3 regions of the Serratia rhizosphaerae genome follow, and region 2 is predicted to be linked to each of the others. Evidence: predicted binding sites of a transcription regulator. Region 2 holds the regulator's gene; each other region holds the start of a gene.
What was found. The regulator CRP, encoded in region 2, controls carbon source genes, mostly activating them, when cyclic AMP is high. The targets are predictions, from matches to a motif close to ATGTGANNNNNNTCACAT.

Region 1: a site for CRP is predicted at 2,274-2,291, ahead of deoC (deoxyribose-phosphate aldolase). Genes of this name have one in related genera too.
Region 3: a site for CRP is predicted at 3,310-3,327, ahead of serA (phosphoglycerate dehydrogenase). Genes of this name have one in related genera too.

What each region holds. Positions count from the first base shown of each region.
Region 1 is NZ_CP041764.1:1,449,066-1,456,479, reverse strand. It holds gene FO014_RS06835 (TatD family hydrolase) at 1-674, shown strand, start outside; gene FO014_RS06830 (NupC/NupG family nucleoside CNT transporter) at 879-2,144, shown strand; gene deoC (deoxyribose-phosphate aldolase) at 2,514-3,293, shown strand; gene deoA (thymidine phosphorylase) at 3,365-4,687, shown strand; gene deoB (phosphopentomutase) at 4,754-5,977, shown strand; gene deoD (purine-nucleoside phosphorylase) at 6,047-6,778, shown strand; gene FO014_RS06805 (YtjB family periplasmic protein) at 6,867-7,414, opposite strand, start outside.
Region 2 is NZ_CP041764.1:2,455,408-2,462,821, forward strand. It holds gene FO014_RS11360 (helicase HerA-like domain-containing protein) at 1-788, shown strand, start outside; gene FO014_RS11365 (aminodeoxychorismate synthase component II) at 921-1,496, shown strand; gene argD (bifunctional acetylornithine/succinyldiaminopimelate transaminase) at 1,629-2,849, shown strand; gene crp (cAMP-activated global transcriptional regulator CRP) at 2,898-3,530, opposite strand; gene FO014_RS11380 (OsmC family protein) at 3,908-4,315, shown strand; gene FO014_RS11385 (LysR substrate-binding domain-containing protein) at 4,318-5,226, opposite strand; gene FO014_RS11390 (MFS transporter) at 5,481-6,611, shown strand; gene FO014_RS11395 (amidohydrolase) at 6,611-7,414, shown strand, end outside.
Region 3 is NZ_CP041764.1:3,194,447-3,201,860, forward strand. It holds gene argO (arginine exporter ArgO) at 1-295, shown strand, start outside; gene FO014_RS14885 (oxidative stress defense protein) at 497-1,228, shown strand; gene FO014_RS14890 (LysR family transcriptional regulator ArgP) at 1,482-2,375, opposite strand; gene rpiA (ribose-5-phosphate isomerase RpiA) at 2,560-3,216, shown strand; gene serA (phosphoglycerate dehydrogenase) at 3,589-4,827, shown strand; gene FO014_RS14905 (5-formyltetrahydrofolate cyclo-ligase) at 4,877-5,485, opposite strand; RNA gene ssrS (6S RNA) at 5,538-5,719, opposite strand; gene zapA (cell division protein ZapA) at 5,761-6,093, opposite strand; gene FO014_RS14920 (YecA/YgfB family protein) at 6,415-6,993, shown strand; gene pepP (Xaa-Pro aminopeptidase) at 7,044-7,414, shown strand, end outside.

The DNA of each region.
Region 1 (7,414 bases), 1.0 Mb from region 2:
GAATTATTGTGCCGTCGGTCACTGCCGATCGCTTTGCGGGCGTGGCGGGACTGGCGGAGAAGTACCCACCGTTGTACGCCGCGCTGGGGCTGCACCCGCTGTATATCGCACAGCACCATGACGCGCAGCTGGCGCAACTGGCCGACTGGCTGGCCGCACGGCCGCCCAAACTGGCGGCGGTGGGGGAAATCGGCCTGGATCTGTATATGGACGAACCGCAGTTTGCGCGTCAGCAGACGCTGCTGCGCGCCCAGCTGCAGTTGGCTAAACGCCATGACTTGCCGGTGATTCTGCATTCACGCCGCAGCCACGATCCGCTGGCCGCCATACTGCGGCGCGCCGACCTACCGCGTTGCGGCGTGGTGCACGGCTTTGCCGGCAGTCTGTCGCAGGCGCAGGCGTTTGTACGCCTGGGCTATTTTATCGGCGTCGGCGGCACCATCAGCTATCAGCGGGCGCAGAAAACCCGTGCGGTGATGGCGCAGCTGCCGCTCAGCGCGCTGCTGCTGGAAACCGATGCGCCGGATATGCCGCTGGCCGGCCATCAGGGCGAGCCTAACCGGCCGGAACGCGCTGCCGAGGTGTTTCAGGTGCTGTGTCAGCTGCGTTCGGAACCGCCCGAGCAGATTGCCGATCAACTTCAGCAAAATACCCAATCCCTGTTTGCGCTATAGCCGCCGTTCTGATGGTTAAAGTGTGATTTGAATCACGTTATAAGATTTTCGTTTGCGCTTGCTTGTATGCATTTGTGATGTAAGACGAGTCTGGCGCAATATTGCTCAGTATAATCCCGCCCCGTTACCAATAGTTAGCCCACAATAATGCCGGGCAGAATCTGTTTATTTTTCACCACAGGGATACTTTGCATGCAACTCATCATGAGCCTGATTGGGATGGCGGTGTTAATTGCGATCGCGGTGCTGCTTTCCAGCAACCGGCGGGCGATCAACCTGCGCACCGTGCTCGGCGCCTTTATTATTCAAATTGCCATCGGGGCGCTGGTGCTGTACGTACCGCTGGGCCAGCGCATTCTGGGCGGGATGTCGGAAGGGGTGGCCAATGTGATCGCCTACGGCAACCAGGGCATTTCGTTTATTTTCGGCGGACTGGTGTCCGACAAGATGTTCGAACTGTTCGGCGGCGGCGGCTTTATCTTTGCGCTGCGCGTGCTGCCGGTGATTGTATTCTTCTCGTCGCTGATCGCCGTGTTGTATTACCTCGGCATTATGCAACTGGTGATCCGCGTGTTGGGCGGCGGCCTGCAGAAAGTGCTGGGCACCTCGCGCACCGAGTCGCTGTCGGCGACCGCCAATATTTTCGTCGGTCAGACCGAAGCGCCGCTGGTGGTGCGGCCGTATATCGCCACCATGACGCACTCCGAGCTGTTTGCCGTGATGTGCGGCGGCCTGGCGTCGGTGGCGGGTTCGGTGCTGGCCGGCTACGCGCAGATGGGCGTGCCGCTGGAATACCTGATCGCCGCTTCCTTTATGGCCGCACCGGGCGGTTTGCTGTTCGCCAAGCTGATGGTGCCGGAAACGGAAAAAACCCATGATACGGACGATGCGACCAAACTGATCGCCGAGGAAGAGCGCCCGGCAAACGTGATTGACGCGGCGGCGTCCGGCGCGGCGTCCGGTATGCAGCTGGCGCTGAACGTCGGCGCGATGCTGCTGGCGTTTATCGCCCTGATCGCGCTGCTGAACGGTATGCTGGGGGGCATCGGCGGCTGGTTCAACTATCCGCAGCTGTCGCTGGAACTGCTGCTGGGCTGGATCTTCTCGCCAATCGCCTTCCTGATCGGCGTGCCGTGGAGCGAGGCGATGACCGCCGGCTCCTTTATCGGCCAGAAGATTATCGTCAATGAGTTCGTCGCCTTTATGAACTTCGGCGCCTATCTGCGCCCGGATGAGGCGGTGACGGCCGACGGCTTGCAGGTGCTGTCCGCCCACACCAAGGCGATCATTTCGTTTGCGCTGTGTGGTTTCGCTAACCTTTCTTCGGTGGCGATTCTGCTGGGCGGTTTAGGCAGCATGGCGCCTAACCGTCGTCATGATATTGCGCGCCTGGGTCTGAAGGCGGTGGTGGCCGGCACCCTGTCTAACCTGATGAGCGCGACCATCGCCGGGTTCTTCCTGGCGCTGTAAACTATACTTGCGGGGCGCTGTTCTGCTTCTCCGTCGCCACGTTGGCGGCGGGGAAGCAAGCCCGTTAGGCAAGGCCAGGAACGCCGCGCCGTGAGGCTTTTGTTATTCTGTGAACAATATCGCGTTATTTTGTGATTATTTTCACATATAATCTCTGACTGTTAGAGCGTTACCCCATTGGATTTTTACACCTGAACGCGGTCGGCGTATTACCGGCGTGTTCTAATCGTTACTACAGGCTGTTTGCACGTCTAGCCTAATGTGCGGTGAGAAGGACCTCAGTTGCCCCCGGGGAAGTGATTACCCCGCGCTATCTTCACGGAACCAAGTCCGCTCGCCAACAGCAAGCAGCTCAAGTTGGAGAGTTTTATGACCGAATTAACCGCCGCAGCGCAACGCGCGCTGAGCCTGATGGATTTAACCACCCTGAACGACGACGACACCGACGAGAAGGTGATCGCGCTGTGCCGTCAGGCGAACAGCCCGGCGGGCCATACCGCCGCCATCTGCATTTATCCGCGCTTTATCCCCATCGCCCGCAAAACGCTGCGCGAGCAGGGCACGCCGGATATCCGCATCGCCACCGTCACCAACTTCCCGCACGGTAACGATGATATCGACATTGCGCTGGCGGAAACCCGTGCGGCGATCGCCTACGGCGCCGACGAAGTCGACGTGGTGTTCCCATACCGCGCGCTGATGGCCGGCAATGAGCAGGTCGGTTTTGAGCTGGTGAAGCAGTGCAAGCAGGCCTGCGCCGAAGCGAATGTGTTGCTGAAAGTGATTATCGAAACCGGCGAGCTGAAAGACGCGGCGCTGATCCGCAAAGCGTCTGAAATCTCCATCAACGCCGGGGCGGATTTTATTAAAACCTCCACCGGCAAAGTACCGGTGAACGCCACGTTGGAAAGCGCCGAGCTGATGATGTCGGTGATCCGCGATATGGGCGTCGGCGAGCAGGTGGGCTTCAAGCCGGCCGGCGGCGTGCGCACCGCGGAAGAGGCGCAGCATTATCTGCAACTTGCCGCGCGTATCATGGGCGCAGACTGGGCGGATGCACGGCATTTCCGCTTCGGGGCTTCCAGCCTGTTGGCCAGCCTGCTGACCACGCTGGGCTACAGCGCGCAAACGTCCGGCAGCGGCTACTGATTCTCGCTTTCGTCCCAGCGCGTCCGGGGCGTCTTTGATAACTCTACACACGCAGATTGCAGGAGGATATTTTGTTCCTGGCACAAGAAATTATTCGTAAGAAACGCGACGGTCAGCCGCTGAGCGAAGAAGAGATTCGCTTCTTTATTAACGGTATCCGCGATAACGTCGTCTCCGAAGGGCAGATTGCCGCGCTGGCGATGACCATCTATTTTCATGATATGACCATGCCTGAGCGCGTGGCGCTGACCATGGCGATGCGCGATTCCGGCACGGTGCTGGATTGGAAGAGCCTGGATCTCAACGGCCCGGTGGTGGACAAGCACTCTACCGGCGGCGTGGGCGACGTGACGTCGCTGATGCTCGGCCCGATGGTGGCGGCCTGCGGCGGCTACGTGCCGATGATCTCCGGCCGCGGCCTGGGCCATACCGGCGGCACCCTGGATAAACTGGAGGCCATTCCCGGCTTTAATATCTTCCCGGATGACAGCGCTTTCCGTAAAATCATCAAAGAGGTCGGCGTTGCGATTATCGGCCAGACCAGCTCGCTGGCGCCGGCGGACAAACGCTTCTATGCCACACGCGATATTACCGCCACCGTGGACTCCATTCCGCTGATTACCGGTTCGATCCTGGCCAAGAAACTGGCGGAAGGGCTGGATGCGTTGGTGATGGACGTCAAGGTGGGTTCCGGCGCCTTTATGCCGACCTATGCGCTGTCGGAAGATTTGGCGCAGGCTATCGTCGGCGTCGCCAACGGCGCCGGCTGCAAAACCACGGCGCTGCTGACCGACATGAACCAGGTGCTGGCTTCCAGCGCCGGCAATGCGGTGGAAGTGCGCGAAGCGGTACGCTTCCTGACCGGCGAATACCGCAACCCGCGCCTGCTGGAAGTCACCATGGCGTTGTGCGTGGAGATGCTGCTTTCCGGCGGCCTGGCGCAGGATGACGCTGATGCACGCGCCAAACTGCAGGCGGTGCTGGATAACGGCAAGGCGGCGGAAATCTTCGGCCGTATGGTGGCGGCGCAGCAGGGGCCGAGCGACTTTGTCGAGCGTTATGACAGCTATCTGCCGACGGCGACGCTGAGCAAGCCGGTGTACGCTGAGCGTGAAGGTATCGTCAGCGCCATGGATACCCGTGAGCTGGGCATGGCGGTGGTGACCCTCGGCGGCGGCCGTCGCCGCGCCACCGACAGCATCGACTACAGCGTCGGCCTGACCGATGTGGCTCGCCTGGGCGAGCGCATTGACGCCAAACAGCCGCTGGCGGTGATCCATGCCAACGACGAAGAGAGCTGGCAGCAGGCGGCCGAAGCGGTACGCGGTGCGATGACGCTGAGCGACCAGGTGCCGGAAGCTACGCCGGTGGTGTATAAACGCATCACCCAGTAAGGCCATTTATTAATCGAGGCGGCGCGCATTGCGCCGTCAGAGCGTGGAATCACGCGGGAGAAGACAATGAAACGTACATTTATCATGGTTCTGGACTCATTCGGCATCGGCGCCAGCGCCGACGCTGAACGTTTTGGCGACAAAGGCTCGGATACCCTGGGCCACATTGCCGAAATGTGCGCGCGTGGCGAAGCAGACACCGGCCGTAGCGGCCCGTTGACCCTGCCGAACCTCAGCCGCCTTGGTCTGGGCAAAGCGGCGCAGGAGTCCACCGGCACCTTCCCGCCGGGGCTGGACGAAAATGCCGACATCATTGGCGCTTACGGCTATGCCAGCGAACTTTCTTCCGGTAAGGACACGCCATCGGGCCACTGGGAGATCGCCGGGGTGCCGGTACTGTTCGACTGGGGCTACTTTAAAGACGAACACAACAGCTTCCCGCAGGCACTGCTGGACAAGCTGGTGGAGCGCGCCAAGCTGCCGGGCTACCTCGGCAACTGCCACTCCTCCGGCACGGTGATCCTCGATCAGCTCGGCGAAGAACACATGAAGACCGGCAAGCCGATTTTCTACACCTCGGCGGACTCGGTGTTCCAGATTGCCTGTCATGAAGAAACCTTCGGCCTGGAGCGTCTGTATGAGCTGTGCGAAATCGCCCGCGAAGAACTGACCGAAGGCGGCTACAACATCGGCCGCGTGATCGCGCGTCCGTTCGTCGGCGATAAGCCGGGCAACTTCCAGCGCACCGGCAACCGCCACGACCTGGCGGTCGAGCCGCCGGCGCCGACGGTACTGAAAAAGCTGGTGGATGAGAAGGGCGGCGACGTGGTGTCGATCGGCAAGATTGCCGATATCTACGCCAACGTCGGCATTACCAAAAAGGTTAAGGCGACGGGGATTGACGCGCTGTTTGACGCCACCGTCAAAGAGATGGCGCAGGCCGGCGACAATACCATCGTGTTCACCAACTTTGTCGATTTCGACTCCTCTTACGGCCACCGCCGCGACGTGGCGGGCTACGCCGCCGCGCTGGAGCTGTTTGACCGCCGTCTGCCGGAGCTGCTGAAGCTGGTGAAAGACGACGATATGATCATCTTCACCGCCGACCACGGCTGCGACCCGACCTGGGGCGGCACCGACCATACGCGCGAGCACATTCCGGTGCTGGTCTACGGCCCGAATGTGAAACCGGGCTCGTTGGGCCACCGCGAAACCTTTGCCGATATTGGCCAGACCGTCGCGAATTATTTTGGTCTGTCGCCAATGGAATATGGCAAGACTATGTTCTAATACGCAGTTGGCGCCGGGGGAATACCCCGGCGCATTTTTATTCATGACGATAGTATAAGGAAAATAATTATGGCAACTCCGCACATTAACGCCGAAATGGGTGATTTCGCAGACGTCGTTCTGATGCCGGGCGACCCGTTACGCGCGAAATATATCGCGGAAACCTTCCTGGAAGATGCGGTGGAAGTGAACAACGTGCGCGGCATGTTGGGCTTCACCGGCACTTACAAAGGCCGCAAAATTTCCGTTATGGGTCATGGCATGGGCATCCCGTCCTGCTCCATCTACGCGCGTGAACTGATTGCGGAGTTCGGCGTGAAGAAACTGATCCGCGTGGGTTCCTGCGGCGCGGTGCGCGACGATATTAAACTGCGCGACGTGGTGATCGGTATGGGCGCCTGCACCGACTCCAAAGTGAACCGTCTGCGTTTTAAAGATCACGACTACGCGGCGATCGCGGATTTCGACATGGTGCGCAACGCGGTTGACGCTGCCGCTGCTCAGAACATCCCGGCGCGCGTCGGCAACATCTTCTCCGCCGATCTGTTCTATACGCCGGATCCGGACATGTTCCAGGTGATGAAAAAGTACGGCATTCTGGGTGTGGAAATGGAAGCGGCCGGCATTTACGGCGTAGTGGCGGAACTGCAGGAAGAGTACGGCTGTAAAGCGCTGACCATCTGCACCGTATCCGACCATATTCTGCGCCATGAGCAGACCACTTCCGCAGAGCGCCAGACCACCTTTAACGAAATGATCGTTATCGCGCTGGAATCTGTGCTGCTGGGCGACAAAGAGTAAGGCGGTCCGTCGGCGGCGTGTTGCCGCCGTGGTGACAATCACGCCGGCGGGTGCGAACCTGACCGGCGTTTTTTATGCGCGGCAGACGCTATGGCTTGCGCGTTTCGTTGTCGCCGGATGACGGCGCGGCGCTTTCCTGTTTTTCGTCGTCGCTTTCCGCCAGTGGCGTATTGGCAGTCAGCAGATAGGGCGACTGCTGCCAGCGACTGCGGCGGCCCTGCAGCAAACAGCGCGCCAGAATAATGCCGATGGCCAGCGACAGCAGCATCATCAGCCGCAGCAGGTTGGTGGTGTTATCCACCTGTTTGGCCTCGGTCGCCAGCACGTGGGTGTCCAGGGTGATGCGGATAAAGCCGCACGGGCCGTCTTTACCTTTAATGGCTTCAACCAGCTGATTGTTGAAGTAGCCGCCGGCACGTTTGCCGTCGAGGGACAGGCGGTCACGTACGCTGATGGTTTCCCCGGCGTGGGCGATCAGCGTACCGTCCAGTTGGTAGACGCTGGCGTCCAGAATACGGCTGTGGTCGGTCATCTGTGTGAGGATTGCGTCGATGCGCTGATTATCAATATCGCTGTCGTCGTCAAGCAGCGGCGCCAGGCTGAAGGCGACCTGTTTCGTCAGGGTTTGCGCCAGAT
Region 2 (7,414 bases):
TGGCGGAGCTGTTTGAGCAACTGCCGGAAGTGGGCGACCCGGAACAGCCGAAACTGGTGTTCTTCTTTGACGAGGCGCACCTGTTGTTCAACGATGCGCCGCCGGCGCTGCTGACCAAAATTGAGCAGGTGGTGCGCCTGATCCGTTCCAAAGGCGTCGGCGTCTATTTTGTGACGCAAAACCCGCTGGATATTCCGGACAGCGTGCTTGGCCAGCTGGGCAACCGCGTTCAGCATGCGCTGCGCGCCTTTACGCCGCGCGACCAGAAGGCGGTGAAGGCTGCGGCGCAGACCATGCGCGCCAACCCGGATTTTGATGCGGAAACGGTGATTGGCGAGCTGGGCGTCGGGGAAGCGCTGGTGTCGTTCCTCGATGAGAAAGGACGGCCCAACGTGGTGGAGCGTGCGATGGTGATCGCGCCGGAGTCCAAAATGGGCATGCTGGGGGCGGAAGGGCTGAACAGCGCCATCAATAAATCGCCGTTGTACGGCCGCTATGAAGAGATGGTGGATCGCGAATCGGCCTATGAGAAGCTGTCGTCCGAAGGCTTCGCCACCGTGGGCGAGGATGCGCAAGCGGTGGATAAAGCCGCGCCGCAGGCCGGCCAGCAACAAAACGGCGGCGGCCTGATGGGCAGCCTGAATGAGCTGTTGTTCGGCTCCACCGGCCCGCGCGGCGGCAAGCGCGACGGCATTGTACAAACCGCCGCCAAGAGCATGGCGCGTGATTTGAGCAAGCAGATCCTGCGCGGCGTGCTGGGTTCGATTATGGGCGGCCGTAAAAAGTAATCTTTTCTTCGCGTAATGCATCGGCAACCGCCTTCACCCCGGCGGCTTACTGCGGTAAGCTCCCGGGCTGAGGCGGTTGCCGTCTTGTTGTACCAGGAAATTACTCCCCAAATCATAGGCCGTTGAACCGCCATGCTGCTGCTGATCGATAACTACGACTCTTTTACCTACAACCTTTATCAATACTTTTGCGAGCTTGGCGCCGAGGTGCTGGTAAAGCGCAATGATGAACTGCAGCTGGCCGATATTGACAGGCTGGCGCCGCAGCATCTGGTGATCTCCCCCGGCCCCTGCACGCCGAACGAGGCCGGTATTTCGCTGGCGGCCATTACGCATTTTGCCGGTAAGCTGCCGATTCTCGGCGTCTGTCTGGGGCATCAGGCATTGGGGCAGGCATTCGGCGCCGATGTGGTGCGCGCGCGCGAAGTGATGCACGGCAAAACCTCGGCAATTCGCCATACGGACCGCGGCGTTTTTCGCGGGCTGAACAATCCTCTGACGGTAACGCGCTACCATTCGCTGGTGCTGGACGCAGCAACGCTGCCGGACTGTTTTGAGGTTACCGCCTGGAGCGAGCGTGACGGCGTACGCGATGAGATTATGGGGATTCGCCACCGCACACTGGCGCTGGAAGGGGTGCAGTTCCATCCGGAGAGCATCCTTAGCGAGCAGGGGCACGTGCTGCTGAGTAATTTCCTTAAAAGTTAATCGGTTATAAATTTTTCGTTATGATTGGCGATTTTGGTTTGCCCTTAATTGGTTTTTTATGCATATTTTGTGATTATATTGTCACTTTGCTGGCGCTATTAAAAAACCAATCTCTTGAGGTGGAACCCAATAATGACGGAAAAATACGCGGTGAACCGCAGCACGTACGATAAGGTGATTTTGCCGGTTTATGCACCGGCGCAGTTTGTGCCGGTCAAAGGTCTGGGCAGCCGCGTGTGGGACAGCGAAGGGAAGGAGTATATCGACTTCTCCGGCGGCATCGCCGTAACTGCGCTGGGCCACTGCCACCCGGCATTGGTGGCGGCGCTGCAGCAGCAAAGCGAAACCCTGTGGCATACCAGTAATGTGTTCACCAATGAGCCGGCGCTGCGTTTGGCCAGCAAACTGATTGACGCCACCTTTGCCGATCGGGTCTTTTTCGCCAACTCCGGCGCGGAGGCCAACGAAGCGGCCTTCAAACTGGCGCGCCACTATGCCATTACCCGTCACAGCCCGTACAAAACCAAAATTATCGCCTTCTATAACGCCTTCCACGGCCGGACGCTGTTTACCGTCTCGGTCGGCGGGCAGGCAAAGTATTCCGACGGCTTCGGGCCAAAGCCGGCCGATATTGTGCATGTGCCGTACAACGATCTGGCGGCGGTCAAGGCGGTGATGGATGACAGCACTTGCGCGGTAGTGATGGAGCCGATTCAGGGCGAAGGCGGCATTACGCCGGTGGACGCCGAGTTCCTACAGGGCGTGCGCGCTCTGTGCGATAAGCACCAGGCGCTGCTGGTGTTTGATGAGGTGCAGAGCGGCATGGGGCGTACCGGCAAGCTGTTCGCCTATATGCATTACGGCGTGACGCCGGATATTTTGACCACCGCTAAAGCGCTGGGCGGCGGCTTCCCGGTCAGCGCGATGCTGACCAGCGAGGAGATTGCCTCTGCCATGCAGGTCGGCACGCACGGCACCACCTACGGCGGCAACCCGTTGGCCTGCGCGGTGGCCGAGGCGGCGCTGGACGTGATCAACACGCCGCAGGTGCTGGACGGTATCGCGCAGCGTCATGCGCTCTACGTGGAGAAACTGCAGCAGTTGGCCGACAAGTACGGTATTTTCAGCGATATTCGCGGCATGGGGCTGTTGATCGGCGCCGAGCTGAGTGCGGCTTACCAGAATAAGGCGCGGGATTTCCTGGCCGCCGCCGCCGCGCATGGCGTGATGATTCTGAACGCCGGGCCTAACGTTATCCGCTTTGCGCCGTCATTGGTGGTAGAGCTGCAGGATATTGAAGAGGGGATGGCGCGTTTTGAACGTGCGGTGCAGGATGTGGTGAATGCGGTATAAGCCGCTACCGGCATAAAAAACGGCGCGAATGCGCCGTTTTCTGATTAATTAACGCGTGCCATAAACAACAATGGTTTTGCCGTGCGCGGAGATCAGGTTTTGATCTTCCAGCATTTTCAGGATACGGCCGACCGTTTCGCGTGAACAACCGACGATTTGACCAATTTCCTGACGCGTGATTTTAATTTGCATACCGTCAGGGTGGGTCATGGCGTCCGGCTGTTTCGCCAGGTTCAGCAGGGTTTGCGCAATGCGGCCGGTAACGTCAAGGAAGGCGAGGTTCCCCACTTTCTCTGAGGTGACCTGCAGGCGGCTGGCCATTTGCGCGGAAAGGCGCATCAGAATATCCGGGTTGACCTGGATCAGCTGACGGAATTTCTTATAGGAAATTTCAGCTACTTCACAGGCGGTTTTCGCTCTCACCCAGGCGCTGCGCTCCTGGCCTTCTTCAAATAATCCAAGCTCGCCGATGAAATCCCCCTGGTTGAGATAGGACAGGATCATCTCTTTGCCTTCTTCATCTTTAATCAGCACCGCAACGGAGCCTTTCACGATGTAGTAGAGCGTTTCAGCCTTTTCACCTTGGTGAATCAGCGTACTTTTGGATGGATATTTGTGGATATGGCAATGAGACAGGAACCATTCGAGAGTCGGGTCTGTTTGCGGTTTGCCGAGAACCATTCGCTATTATCCTCTGTTGTAATCGCTGCCTTTGTAACACAGGGATCGGAGCTCCCTGTTAAACGCGTTGATAACCGGTAATGCATGCGGGCTATAAACAGGTTTTGAGGCGTGCCGTAAAATACGCTATTGCCCTAGCATATTAACTTGCTGTCAGTGCTGCAAGCTACATTCTGTTAACATCTCATTTAAGATGCTTTCCTTGGGCAGATCCCTGAAAGTCGGTGTCCAAAAAGAGTTATTGCGGTTTGTTTGTAGCATAGAGTGAGGCGAGTGTCTTCTGTTGTCTCGCTTCAGCATGACCGGCATCAGGTTCCATTGCCAGTTTCAGCGCGAAAGCGTAGTCTGATTTTAAGAAATTAACCGGAGTGAGCAGTATGCAGGCAAGAGTGAAATGGGTGGAAGGATTGACCTTCCTCGGTGAGTCCGCGTCAGGTCATCAGGTGTTAATGGATGGTAGCGCCGGGGAAAAGGCGCCGAGTCCGATGGAGATGGTGCTGATGTCGGTGGGCGGTTGCAGCGCGATCGATGTGGTGTCGATTCTGCAAAAGGGCCGCAATGACGTGCGTGACTGCGAGGTGAAACTCAGCTCGCAGCGGCGGGATGAGGCGCCGCGTACTTTTACCGCGATCAATCTGCACTTTATCGTCAGCGGTAAAGGGTTGAGTGACAAGGTGGTGGAGCGTGCGGTCAACCTGTCTGCTGAAAAGTACTGCTCGGTATCGCTGATGTTGAGTCAGGCGGCAACGGTGACCCACAGTTTCGAAATCCGCGTGGTGGAATAAGTTTACCAGGCGTAGCGCTGACACTGGCCGTGCAGCAAATCCAGCAAACGCCGCGCCGTTACGGTTAGCGGCGATCTCTGCGAATAGAGCACGCAATACTGCGCCTGCGGCAGGGTATCAATCGGCAGCGTGACCACCTGTTCCTGCAAATGCAGCGGACGCGCCATCGCGCGCGCCACAATGGTCAGGTAGTCAGACGCCAGCACCATATTCAGGCCGCAGATGACAGAGTCCGAGCGCACCGGCGGCGTTTCCAGCTGTTGATAAAAATCACCCAGCACGGATTGCAGATGCTGGTAATAGCCCATATCGGTTTCCGGCAGCAGCCATTTGGCCTGGCGCAGCGCATCCAGCGAGCGAGCGTTGGCCAGCGGATGACCGCGGCGGGCGACGATGCAAAATGACGCATTGAACAGCGGCTCGCGCACCAGATCTTCTAAAGGCAGTTCCGGACTGATGGAACCGACGGCGAAATCCAGCCGGCCTTCGCGCAGCGCGGGCAGCAGGGTGGAGAGCTGGGCTTCCTGCAGCACCAGATTTACCTGCGGGAACTGTTTTCGGAACGCGTCGGCCAGCATCGGCAGCACCGTCAGCGCCAGCAGTGAAGAAAGCCCCATCGCCACTGTCCCCTGTGAGTGTTGGCTGATCTGCTGAATCTCATCCGCCGCACGCTGCAGCTCTTCCAGAATAAACTGCATCCGCACCGCGAAAATGCGACCGCTTTCGGTCAGGGTCATGCCCTGATTGCTGCGAATAATCAGCTGCGTGTCCAACGCCTGTTCCAGTTCACGCAGGCTGCGGCTGACCGCCGGCTGGGATTGCTGCAGCGCGCGCGCCGCGCCGCGAATGCTGCCGCTGCGAATCACCTGCTGAAAAACCCGAAGCTGCTGCAATTTTGGCAGGTAGCGCACGTTCATCTCCCTATCAGTAAAAACTATCACCCTGAACAAAATTGCATCTTATGCCGCCAAGGTAAAGACGCTAACGTCATTAGTGGCGACTTAAGTCGCTGTTATTAAAACTATAAGTGATAAGGATCACAATTTCGTTGATGCAGCCCGTCTGCCGACGTGCAATACAGGGGAGTCCAGCCATGAAGCCGCGAGCTTTAATGATTTTTTTGCTTTTTGTCGGTTATGTGATTGTTTATATAGATAAAACTGTGATGGGGTTTGCCCTGTTGCCGATTGAGCGTGAATTTAATCTGCCGGCGGAACAGCTGGGCTATGTCACCGGCGTATTCTTCCTGGCGTATTCATTGTTTCAAATTCCGGCCGGCTGGCTTAACGACCGCTTCGGTTTTAAGAAGGTGCTGTGTGCTTCTTTATTGCTGCTGGGTGGTTTCGCCTTGTGCTTCGGCCTACTGGGCTTTGGCCTGGGGCTGCTGGTGACGTTCCGCTTTCTGTCGGGGATGGGGCATTCCGGCTATCCCTGCTCATGCGCCAAAGCGGTGGTCGCCAACTTTCCGCTGGAGCAGCGCACTTTCGCACAGTCGATTTTGCTCTCTTCCGCCGGCCTGGCGATGACCGCCGGGCCGTTGGTGGCGGTGTACTGCCTGGAGCATATCGGCTGGCGCGGCTCTTTCTCGGCGCTTGGCCTACTGGCTTTTGCGGTTGCCGCCTGCGTGCTGTGGCTGGTGCCGAATCCGCCGCGGGCGGCGCAGCGTTCGGCGGACGGCGCCGGCAATACCTACCGCACCTTGCTGAAAACGCCGATTGTGCTGCTGCTGTTTGTGGCGATTTTCTGTATCAACATTCCGTCTTACGGCTTGATGGCCTGGTTGCCTAAATTTCTGGTTCAGCAGCGCGGTATGGCGCTTGGCATGTCCAGCCTGGTGGTGGCCGCAGGCGGCCTGGGGATCTGGATCTCTTCGCTGGGCACCGGCTGGCTGGTGGGGCGCTATATGCAGGGGCGTGAGCCGCTGGTGATTTTCTGCTGCTCGCTGCTGAGTGCGCTGTGTATCTGGCTGGTTTATACCTCCACGTCGGCATGGGGCGCCAGCGTGTTGCTGTTTTTGGGGTATGTCTTCCTGATGGCGTCCTTTGTCACGGTGTTTACGCTGCCGATGAAGCGCCTGGCGCCGGAGGTGATGGGCGCCGCCATGGGGCTGATCAATACCGGCGGCACGCTCGGCGGTTTTGTTGCGCCGATTGTGATGGGGTATCTGATCACCCTGAGCCAGGGGTATGCATCGACCTTTATCTTTCTGGCGCTGGCGATGGTGGTTTCCGGTCTGGTGATGCTGCCGTTAGCGGTGAAGCCGCGCCAATCCCTGTTAAACGGAGGTGAATTGTGATGAATATCGATAAGCTGATCGACGATGTGGCGGCGGATGTGCTGCGCTGGCGGCGTTATCTGCACGCCAACCCGGAATTGTCGTTTCAGGAGGCGGCTTCGGCGGACTACATTGCCGAGCAACTGGCGGCGCTGGGGCCGTTGAGCCTGCAGAGGCCGACGCCGAACAGCGTGGTGGCCGAACTGGCGGGCGGGCGCCCCGGTCCTTGCTACGCCCTGCGGGCGGATATTGATGCCTTGCCGATTCAGGAAGAGAGCGATGAAGCGTTCTGTTCCACCCGGCCGGGGGTGATGCACGCCTGTGGTCACGACGCGCACAGCGCCATGCTGCTCGGCGCCGCCAGCGTACTGTGTCAATTGCAGTCTCAGCTGAGCGGAACGGTGCGTTTTATTTTCCAGCATGCCGAGGAGGTGCCGCCGGGCGGGGCGCAGGAGCTGGTGGATTTGGGCGTACTGGACGGCGTGAAGATGATTTTCGGCCTGCACGTAATGCCGAATTTCCCTACCGGCAGCGTTGCGCTGAAGGAAGGGGTATTCAGCGCCTCCAGCGACAACTTCGATATCATGCTGCAAGGTAAGGGCGGACATGGTTCGATGCCGCAGCTGTGTATCGATCCGGTCACGATTGGCGCCCAGGTGGTGACCGCGCTACAGCAAATTATCGCTCGCCGGCTTGACCCGCTGCATGCGCCGGTACTGACCGTCGCCACCTTTCAGGCGGAAGGGGGCTATAACGTTATTCCGGACAGTGTACGGCTGGCCGGTACGCTGCGTACTCACGATCATGCGGTACGTGAACGGGTG
Region 3 (7,414 bases), 740 kb from region 2:
CCGCTGGCGTATTGTGGTGAGCATGCTGGCGGTCACCTGGCTGAATCCGCACGTCTATCTGGATACCTTTGTGGTGCTGGGCAGTCTGGGCAGCCAGTTCGCGCCGGAGGTGCGCTCCTGGTTCGCTTTCGGTGCGGTCAGCGCCTCTGCCGTCTGGTTTTTCGCGCTGGCGCTGCTGGCCGCCTGGCTGTCGCCGTATCTGAAGACGCCGCTGGCGCAGAGAATCATCAATATTCTGGTGGGGCTGGTGATGTGGGCCATCGCCGCGCAGCTGGCCTGGCACGGCATGCAATAAAGCCGCCGCTGGGGGCAGGATCATAATTTGGCACTAATCTGAATTAAAAAAACCGGACGATATGCTAGGGTTGATGGCAAGGAACTGATTATTCATTCCGGGTGATGACTGCGTAAATGATGGTAAATTGACTGTCGGCCGCGGTGAAATATCGGCATGAATAAGCAGGAATCAGAACAGCCTGTCATTTAAGGAGACACTGTGAAGCTAAAAGCATTGGCTATGGCCGCAATGGTTGGATTAGGAACGTTACCGATGGCGCTGCAGGCGGCGGAAGTGCCTGAAGGGCCGCACGTGGTGACCTCCGGGACGGCCAGCGTCGACGCCACCCCGGATATCGCAACGTTGGCGATTGAAGTCAGCGTATCCTCCAAGGATGCGTCGCAGGCAAAAAAACAGGTTGATGAACGCGTTGCGCAGTATTTCGACTTCCTGCAGAAAAACGGCATTGAGAAAAAAGATATCAGCGCCGCCAACCTGCGTACGCAGCCGGAATACGATTACCTGAAGAGCGGCGAGTCAGTGCTGAAAGGCTATCGTGCCGTGCGTCAGGTGCAGGTGACGCTGCGCAAGCTGGATAAACTGAATGAGCTGTTGGACGGCGCGCTGAAGTCCGGCCTGAATGAGATCCGCGCGGTGGAGCTGGGCGTGGCGAATCCGGACGAGTACCGGCAGAAGGCCCGTCAGCAGGCGATTGAGAATGCTACGCAGCAGGCGGCGTCGCTGGCCCAGGGCTTTAAAGCCAAGCTGGGGCCGGTGTACAGCATCCGCTACCACGTTGCCAACTATCAGCCGATGCCGGTTGCCCGTATGTATAAGGCTGCCAGCGCCGCGCCGGAAACCAGCGCCGCGCAGACTTACGAGCAGCAAAGCATTCACTTTGACGATCAGGTTGACGTGGTGTTTGAACTGCAGCGCGGCGGCGCGCAGTAAGCCGCAGATAGTACAGCAGGGCGCCTGAGGTTGATGACAACGTTGTCTGATAGTCTGAGATTTCCGGGCCTGGCGTAACGAGGGGCATTATGGGACGCATCCCTGCGTCCCACCCTACGGGCCAACCTGACGGTTGTTCAAATTTGCTCCCGGCAAATTTGTCCGGCGGCTAACGCCGCTACGACCCCATCGCCACGCTGTCCCTAATAGCACACGTTATCAGTAGTCTGAGGCGCCGGTCACGGCGCCTTTTTTAATCCTGGCGCAGAACCTGACGGCCGTGATCCAGCAGGGCGTCGGTCACTTTACGCATCATGCGGCTTTCCGGCGCGAAGCGGTGCCAGAACAGCATCCGGCGCTGGAGCAATCCCGGGGTTAAATCGACAAGTTCGCCGGACGCCAGCTCTTTCTCGATCTGCAGGTGCGGGATCATACAGCAGGTGGTGCCCTGGCGCGCCAGCTGCACGAAAGCCTCCGACGAGTTGACGATATGGCAGGGTACGCTGCCCGGCGAAAGATCGAAGTTTTGCTGCAGGAAGGCCTGATGCATGTCGTCCAGATGGTCGAAGGCGACCGCCGGCGCTTTCAGTAGCGCCGAGCGGGTGACGCCGTTCGGGAAATAACGTTCGGCAAAGCCCGGCGAGGCGACGAACAGGTAGTCCAGCGCACCGAGCTGATCGACCAGGCAACTGGGCAGCGGCTGCGGCTGAATACTGACCGCGCCGACCACCTCGCCGCGTCGCAGGCGCTCCTGGGTGCGGGTTTCATCTTCCACCTGCAGGTTCAGACGAATCGGCGAGTCGGCCAGCACCGGTTTTAACGCCGGCAGCAGCCAGGTTGCCAGACTGTCGGCGTTGACCGCCAGCGACAGCAGCAGCGGCGTATCGACACCGGTATCGTTGCCCAGCCACTCTTCCTCCAGCAGCTCCACCTGGTGCAGCAGCGCCAGCAGCTTTTGCCCCTGTTCGGTGGGGCGCGGCGGTACGGTACGGACCAGCAGCGGCTGGCCAAACAGATTTTCCAGCTGTTTGATGCGTTGAGATACAGCCGATTGGGTGATGCAGAGTTTTTGTGCCGCGCGTTCAAAGCCGCGTTCACGGATCACCGCGTCCAGCGCTTGTAGCGTTCTGTAGTCTGGGCGTTTCATCGGAGAGATATCCCTTAACGTTAATGGTTTCTGGCACTATACCTTAAATAGCGCCGCTTGCATCACAGCACAGGCGTGACGCTTGGCGCGCACGGGCCACAATTTGCGATCCATACCTGCATTCAGCGGGGCGATTTACCCTATAATACGCATACGTTTTCGTATATAGGCAATGGAAAATAGCATGACGCAGGATGAACTGAAAAAAGCGGTAGGCTGGGCGGCGCTGGAATACGTGAAGCCGGGCACCATCGTCGGCGTGGGCACCGGGTCGACCGCCGCCCACTTTATTGATGCGCTGGGGTCAATCAAGGATCAAATTGAAGGCGCGGTGTCCAGCTCCGACGCCTCCACCGCCAAGCTGAAAAGCCTCGGCATCCACGTATTCGACAGCAACGAAGTGGACTCGCTGGATATTTACGTCGACGGCGCGGACGAAATCAACGGCCATATGCAGATGATCAAGGGCGGCGGCGCAGCGCTGACGCGTGAAAAAATCATCGCCGCCATCGCCCGCAAGTTTATCTGCATCGTGGATGCCTCCAAACAGGTGGACGTGCTGGGCAAGTTCCCGCTGCCGGTGGAAGTGATCCCGATGGCGCGCTCCTACGTAGCGCGCGAACTGGTGAAGCTGGGCGGTCTGCCGGAGTATCGTCAGAATGTGGTCACCGATAACGGCAATGTGATTCTCGATGTGCACAACCTGAGCATCACCGACGCGGTGGCGCTGGAGAACAAAATTAACGGCATCGCCGGCGTGGTGACCGTCGGGCTGTTCGCCAACCGTGGCGCCGATGTGGCGTTGGTCGGCACGGCGGACGGCGTCAAAGTGGTCGAATAACCACCGGCTGTGTATGCAGGCTGCGCCGCCCGGCGCAGCCCGTTGCCGGCATAATTTTCAGCAGAAAACATCTTTTCTTTAATCCGCCAAATTTGGTGACATATGTCACATTCTCGTCATAACTTCGGTTAAGCTTCTGCCAAATTCTTCCTACATGGCATTTTCAACCAGAATTGCCCCTCTGAACTGCCCCTTGTACTGAAGGGTGGGCAATCGTTTGTATTGCCGCCCGCGTTATTTTTGTTATGTTGGTGGTCGAGCTGTTTTATCTCTTCCCGTCATCCGGCTGCCGGCAAGGTGGAAACCCTGCGGGGCGCCCGCGAGCGGAAGAGGGGACAGCCGCTTCTGAAGTCTGAACATAGGGTCGGGTAAATGGCAAAAGTATCATTGGAGAAAGACAGGATTAAATTCCTGTTAGTGGAAGGGGTTCATCAAAGCACGGTGGATAATCTGCGCGCTGCCGGTTATACCAACATTGAATATCACAAAGGTGCGTTAGACACCGAGTCACTCAAGGCATCGATCCGCGATGCTCATTTCATCGGCATCCGATCGCGCACGCATCTGAGCGAAGATATCTTCGCCGCGGCCGAGAAGCTGGTGGCGGTAGGCTGCTTCTGTATCGGCACCAACCAGGTGGATTTGAAAGCGGCGACCAAACGCGGCATCCCGGTGTTCAACGCACCTTTCTCCAATACCCGATCCGTTGCCGAAATGGTGCTGGGCGAGCTGCTGCTGATGCTGCGCGGCATCCCGTCGGCCAACGCCAAGGCGCACCGCGGCGTGTGGAACAAGCTGGCCATGGGCTCGTACGAGGCGCGCGGCAAGAAGCTGGGCATCATCGGCTACGGCCATATCGGCACTCAGCTGGGCATCCTGGCCGAAGGGCTGGGGATGAAAGTGTTCTTCTACGACATTGAGAACAAACTGCCGCTGGGCAACGCGCAGCAGGTGCGTCATCTGTCCGATCTGCTGAATATGAGCGACGTGGTGACCCTGCACGTGCCGGAAACGCCATCGACCAAAAACATGATGGGCAAGGACGAGATGGCGCTGATGAAGCCTGGCTCGATCCTGATCAACGCCTCCCGTGGCACCGTGGTGGATATCCCCGCGCTGTGCGAGGCTCTGTCCAGCAAACACCTGGCGGGCGCGGCGATTGACGTGTTCCCGGAAGAGCCGGCCACCAACAGCGATCCGTTCAATTCGCCGCTGTGCGAGTTTGACAATGTGATCCTGACGCCGCATATCGGCGGTTCTACCCAGGAAGCGCAGGAAAACATCGGCGATGAAGTGGCCGGTAAACTGGCGAAGTATTCCGATAACGGCTCCACGCTGTCGGCGGTTAACTTCCCGGAAGTGTCGCTGCCGGCGCACAGCCCGAACGCCAGCCGCCTGCTGCATATCCATGAAAACCGCCCCGGCGTGCTGACCCAGATTAACCAGATCTTTGCCGAAGAGGGCGTCAACATTGCCGCTCAGTATCTGCAGACCGGTCCGGAAATTGGTTATGTGGTCATTGATATTGAAGCGGAAACCGAACGCGCCGACGCGGCGCTGCAGCGAATGAAGGCCATCCCAGGCACCATTCGCGCGCGTCTGCTGTTCTGATTGGCGTTTTAACGCGGATTAAAGAGGCCGGGCTTGTCCCGGCCTTTTGCTATTGGGCGATTTGCCAGGCCCAGACTTTGGACGGGGTGACGATTTCCGGCAGCGGGATATCCCAGTGCTCGGTCGGGATGCCGTCCACCTGCTGGCAGTCGTGCGCCAGCCCTATCGGATAAGGGCCGCCGTGCTGCCACTGTTGCAGCGTGCGGTCATAGAAACCACCGCCCATGCCCAGACGCTGCCCCTGGCTGTCGAACGCGACCAGCGGCGCCAGAATGACCGCCAGCTGTGAGGTCGGCAACACGTTGCGCACGTCCAGTTCGGGTTCGAGGATGTTAAAACGGTTGGGACGCAGCACGCTGTCGGGGTGGTAGTGTAAAAACAGCAGGTTGCCCGCGCTGAACGGGTGCAGCACCGGCAGATAAACCCGTTTGCCCATATGCCACAGGCGCTCGATTAACGGGCGGGTATCCAGTTCGCCGTCAAAGGAAAGAAACGCCGCCACGCTGTCAGCCGCAATAATACGCGGATGAGAAGCGATGCGTTCGGCGGTTTGCCGGGCGAAAGTATGCTGTTGCTGCGCGGAAAGCGCACGGCGTCGCTGACGGATTTGCTGACGGATGTCTTGCCGCTGTTTGGCGAACTGAGGTTGGAAATGCATCATGGGCATGATCGCATAGCGCGTTAAAGGTCGCGTAAACCTGATAAAAGGGGGAATCTCCGAGATGCCGTCGCAGGCTGTAACCCTTGAACCCGAGGTTCAAGGTGAACGTACCGTCGCAATCTTAAGGCTTCTCGACAAGCGAGCATGCTCACCGATCGCGGAGCAATACATTCTGTTTGTACTAAATATCGGCTCAGGGGACTGGCCCGCTGGCAAACATCTCAGAGAAATTTTGTACTCATTGCCGAACCGTTAGCGTTCAGCAACTTATGTTATTCGAATTGTGCATCATCCTGGCGGTCAGAGATGCGACCTTGCTCAAGCAGCGCCTGTTCAATGGTCTGTTGCAGCATACGGATGCGTTGTTCCATATTGGACGCATAATCACGTGTTTTCAAGCGTTCTTGCGCAAGTTCGTGACAAACATTCAACGCGGCAATGAAAACCAGCTGTTCAGTATTTGTGACTCTAGTGCGAACTTTGAGATCTTGCAACCGCTGGTTAAGATCGTCCGCCGCCATGTTCAACGCATCTTGTTGTTCTGGCGGGCAATTAACCCTTAACGAACGGCCAAAAATTTGAATATCTACTGGTTGTGCAGACATGCCACCTTCCTGCCTAAATTTCGCGCCGGCTCCGGTCTATCGAAGCGGGGCGCCACTATATATACCTCGGTACCAAGATACAACCCCTTAAAACACGGCGTTTTATCCCGTGGTTATTCAGTAACCTGATGATAATCTACTGTGCGTCGCGCCGGCAGTCAAAAAAATAGCCAGGCTGCTGCGAACGCTGTCGTTATCCCGGCCAACCCTGACCACAGACGGATTGTCACCAGCCACTGAAGGGGCGTGCTTATCTGGTGTAACCACGAGCCTTGGTGGTAGCATAACACGAACTTATCCTGCCAACGATGACGAATACGCATGTCTATACAGAATACATACCCAAATTACTTCACCTTGTCCGCCGCCCTGAACCAGCAGGCGGTGGCGCTCACCGCCGCTGAAATGCACGGTTTAATCAGCGGCTTGCTGTGCGGCGGTAATAATGACGCCAGCTGGCGCACGCTGGTGCACGACCTGACCAATGAAGGCGTGGCGTTCCCTCAGGCGCTGAGCCAGCCGCTGCAGCAGGTGTATGATCTGATTCATGAGACGCTGAGCGATGATGAATTTATGTTCCAGCTGATGCTGCCCGAAGGCGAGGCGGTTACGGTGTTCGAACGCGCTGATGCTCTGTCCGGCTGGGTCAATCACTTCCTGCTGGGCCTCGGCATGATGCAGCCGAAGCTGGCGCAGGTGAAAGACGAGGTTGGCGAAGCCATTGACGATCTGCGCAGCATCGCGCAGCTGGGCTACGACGAAGACGAAGACCAGGAAGAGCTGGAGCAGTCGCTGGAAGAAGTAGCGGAATACGTCCGTATGGCGGCAATCCTTTGCTATAACGAATTCAACCGCCGTAAACCGACCGCGGTGGAAAACGTCAAACCTACATTGCACTAAAGATTCGTATCGACCGTGCGCTTCGGCCGACTTGATTTCAGGAGAAGGACATGACTCAGCAGGAATTTCAGAACCGCCGCCAGGCGCTGTTGGCGAAAATGGCGCCGGGCAGCGCGGCGGTGATCTTTGCCGCGCCGGAAGCAACGCGCAGTGCAGATTCAGAATATCCTTACCGCCAGAACAGTGATTTTTGGTATCTGACCGGTTTTAACGAGCCGGAAGCGGTGTTGATTCTGATCAAGAGCGATGAAACGCACAGTCATAGCGTATTGTTCAACCGGGTGCGCGATCTGACGGCTGAAATCTGGTTTGGCCGTCGTCTGGGGCAGGAAGCGGCGCCCGCAAGGCTGGGTGTCGATCGTGCGCTGCCGTTTGATGAAATCGATGAACAGCTGCATCTGCTGCTTAACGGCCTGGATGT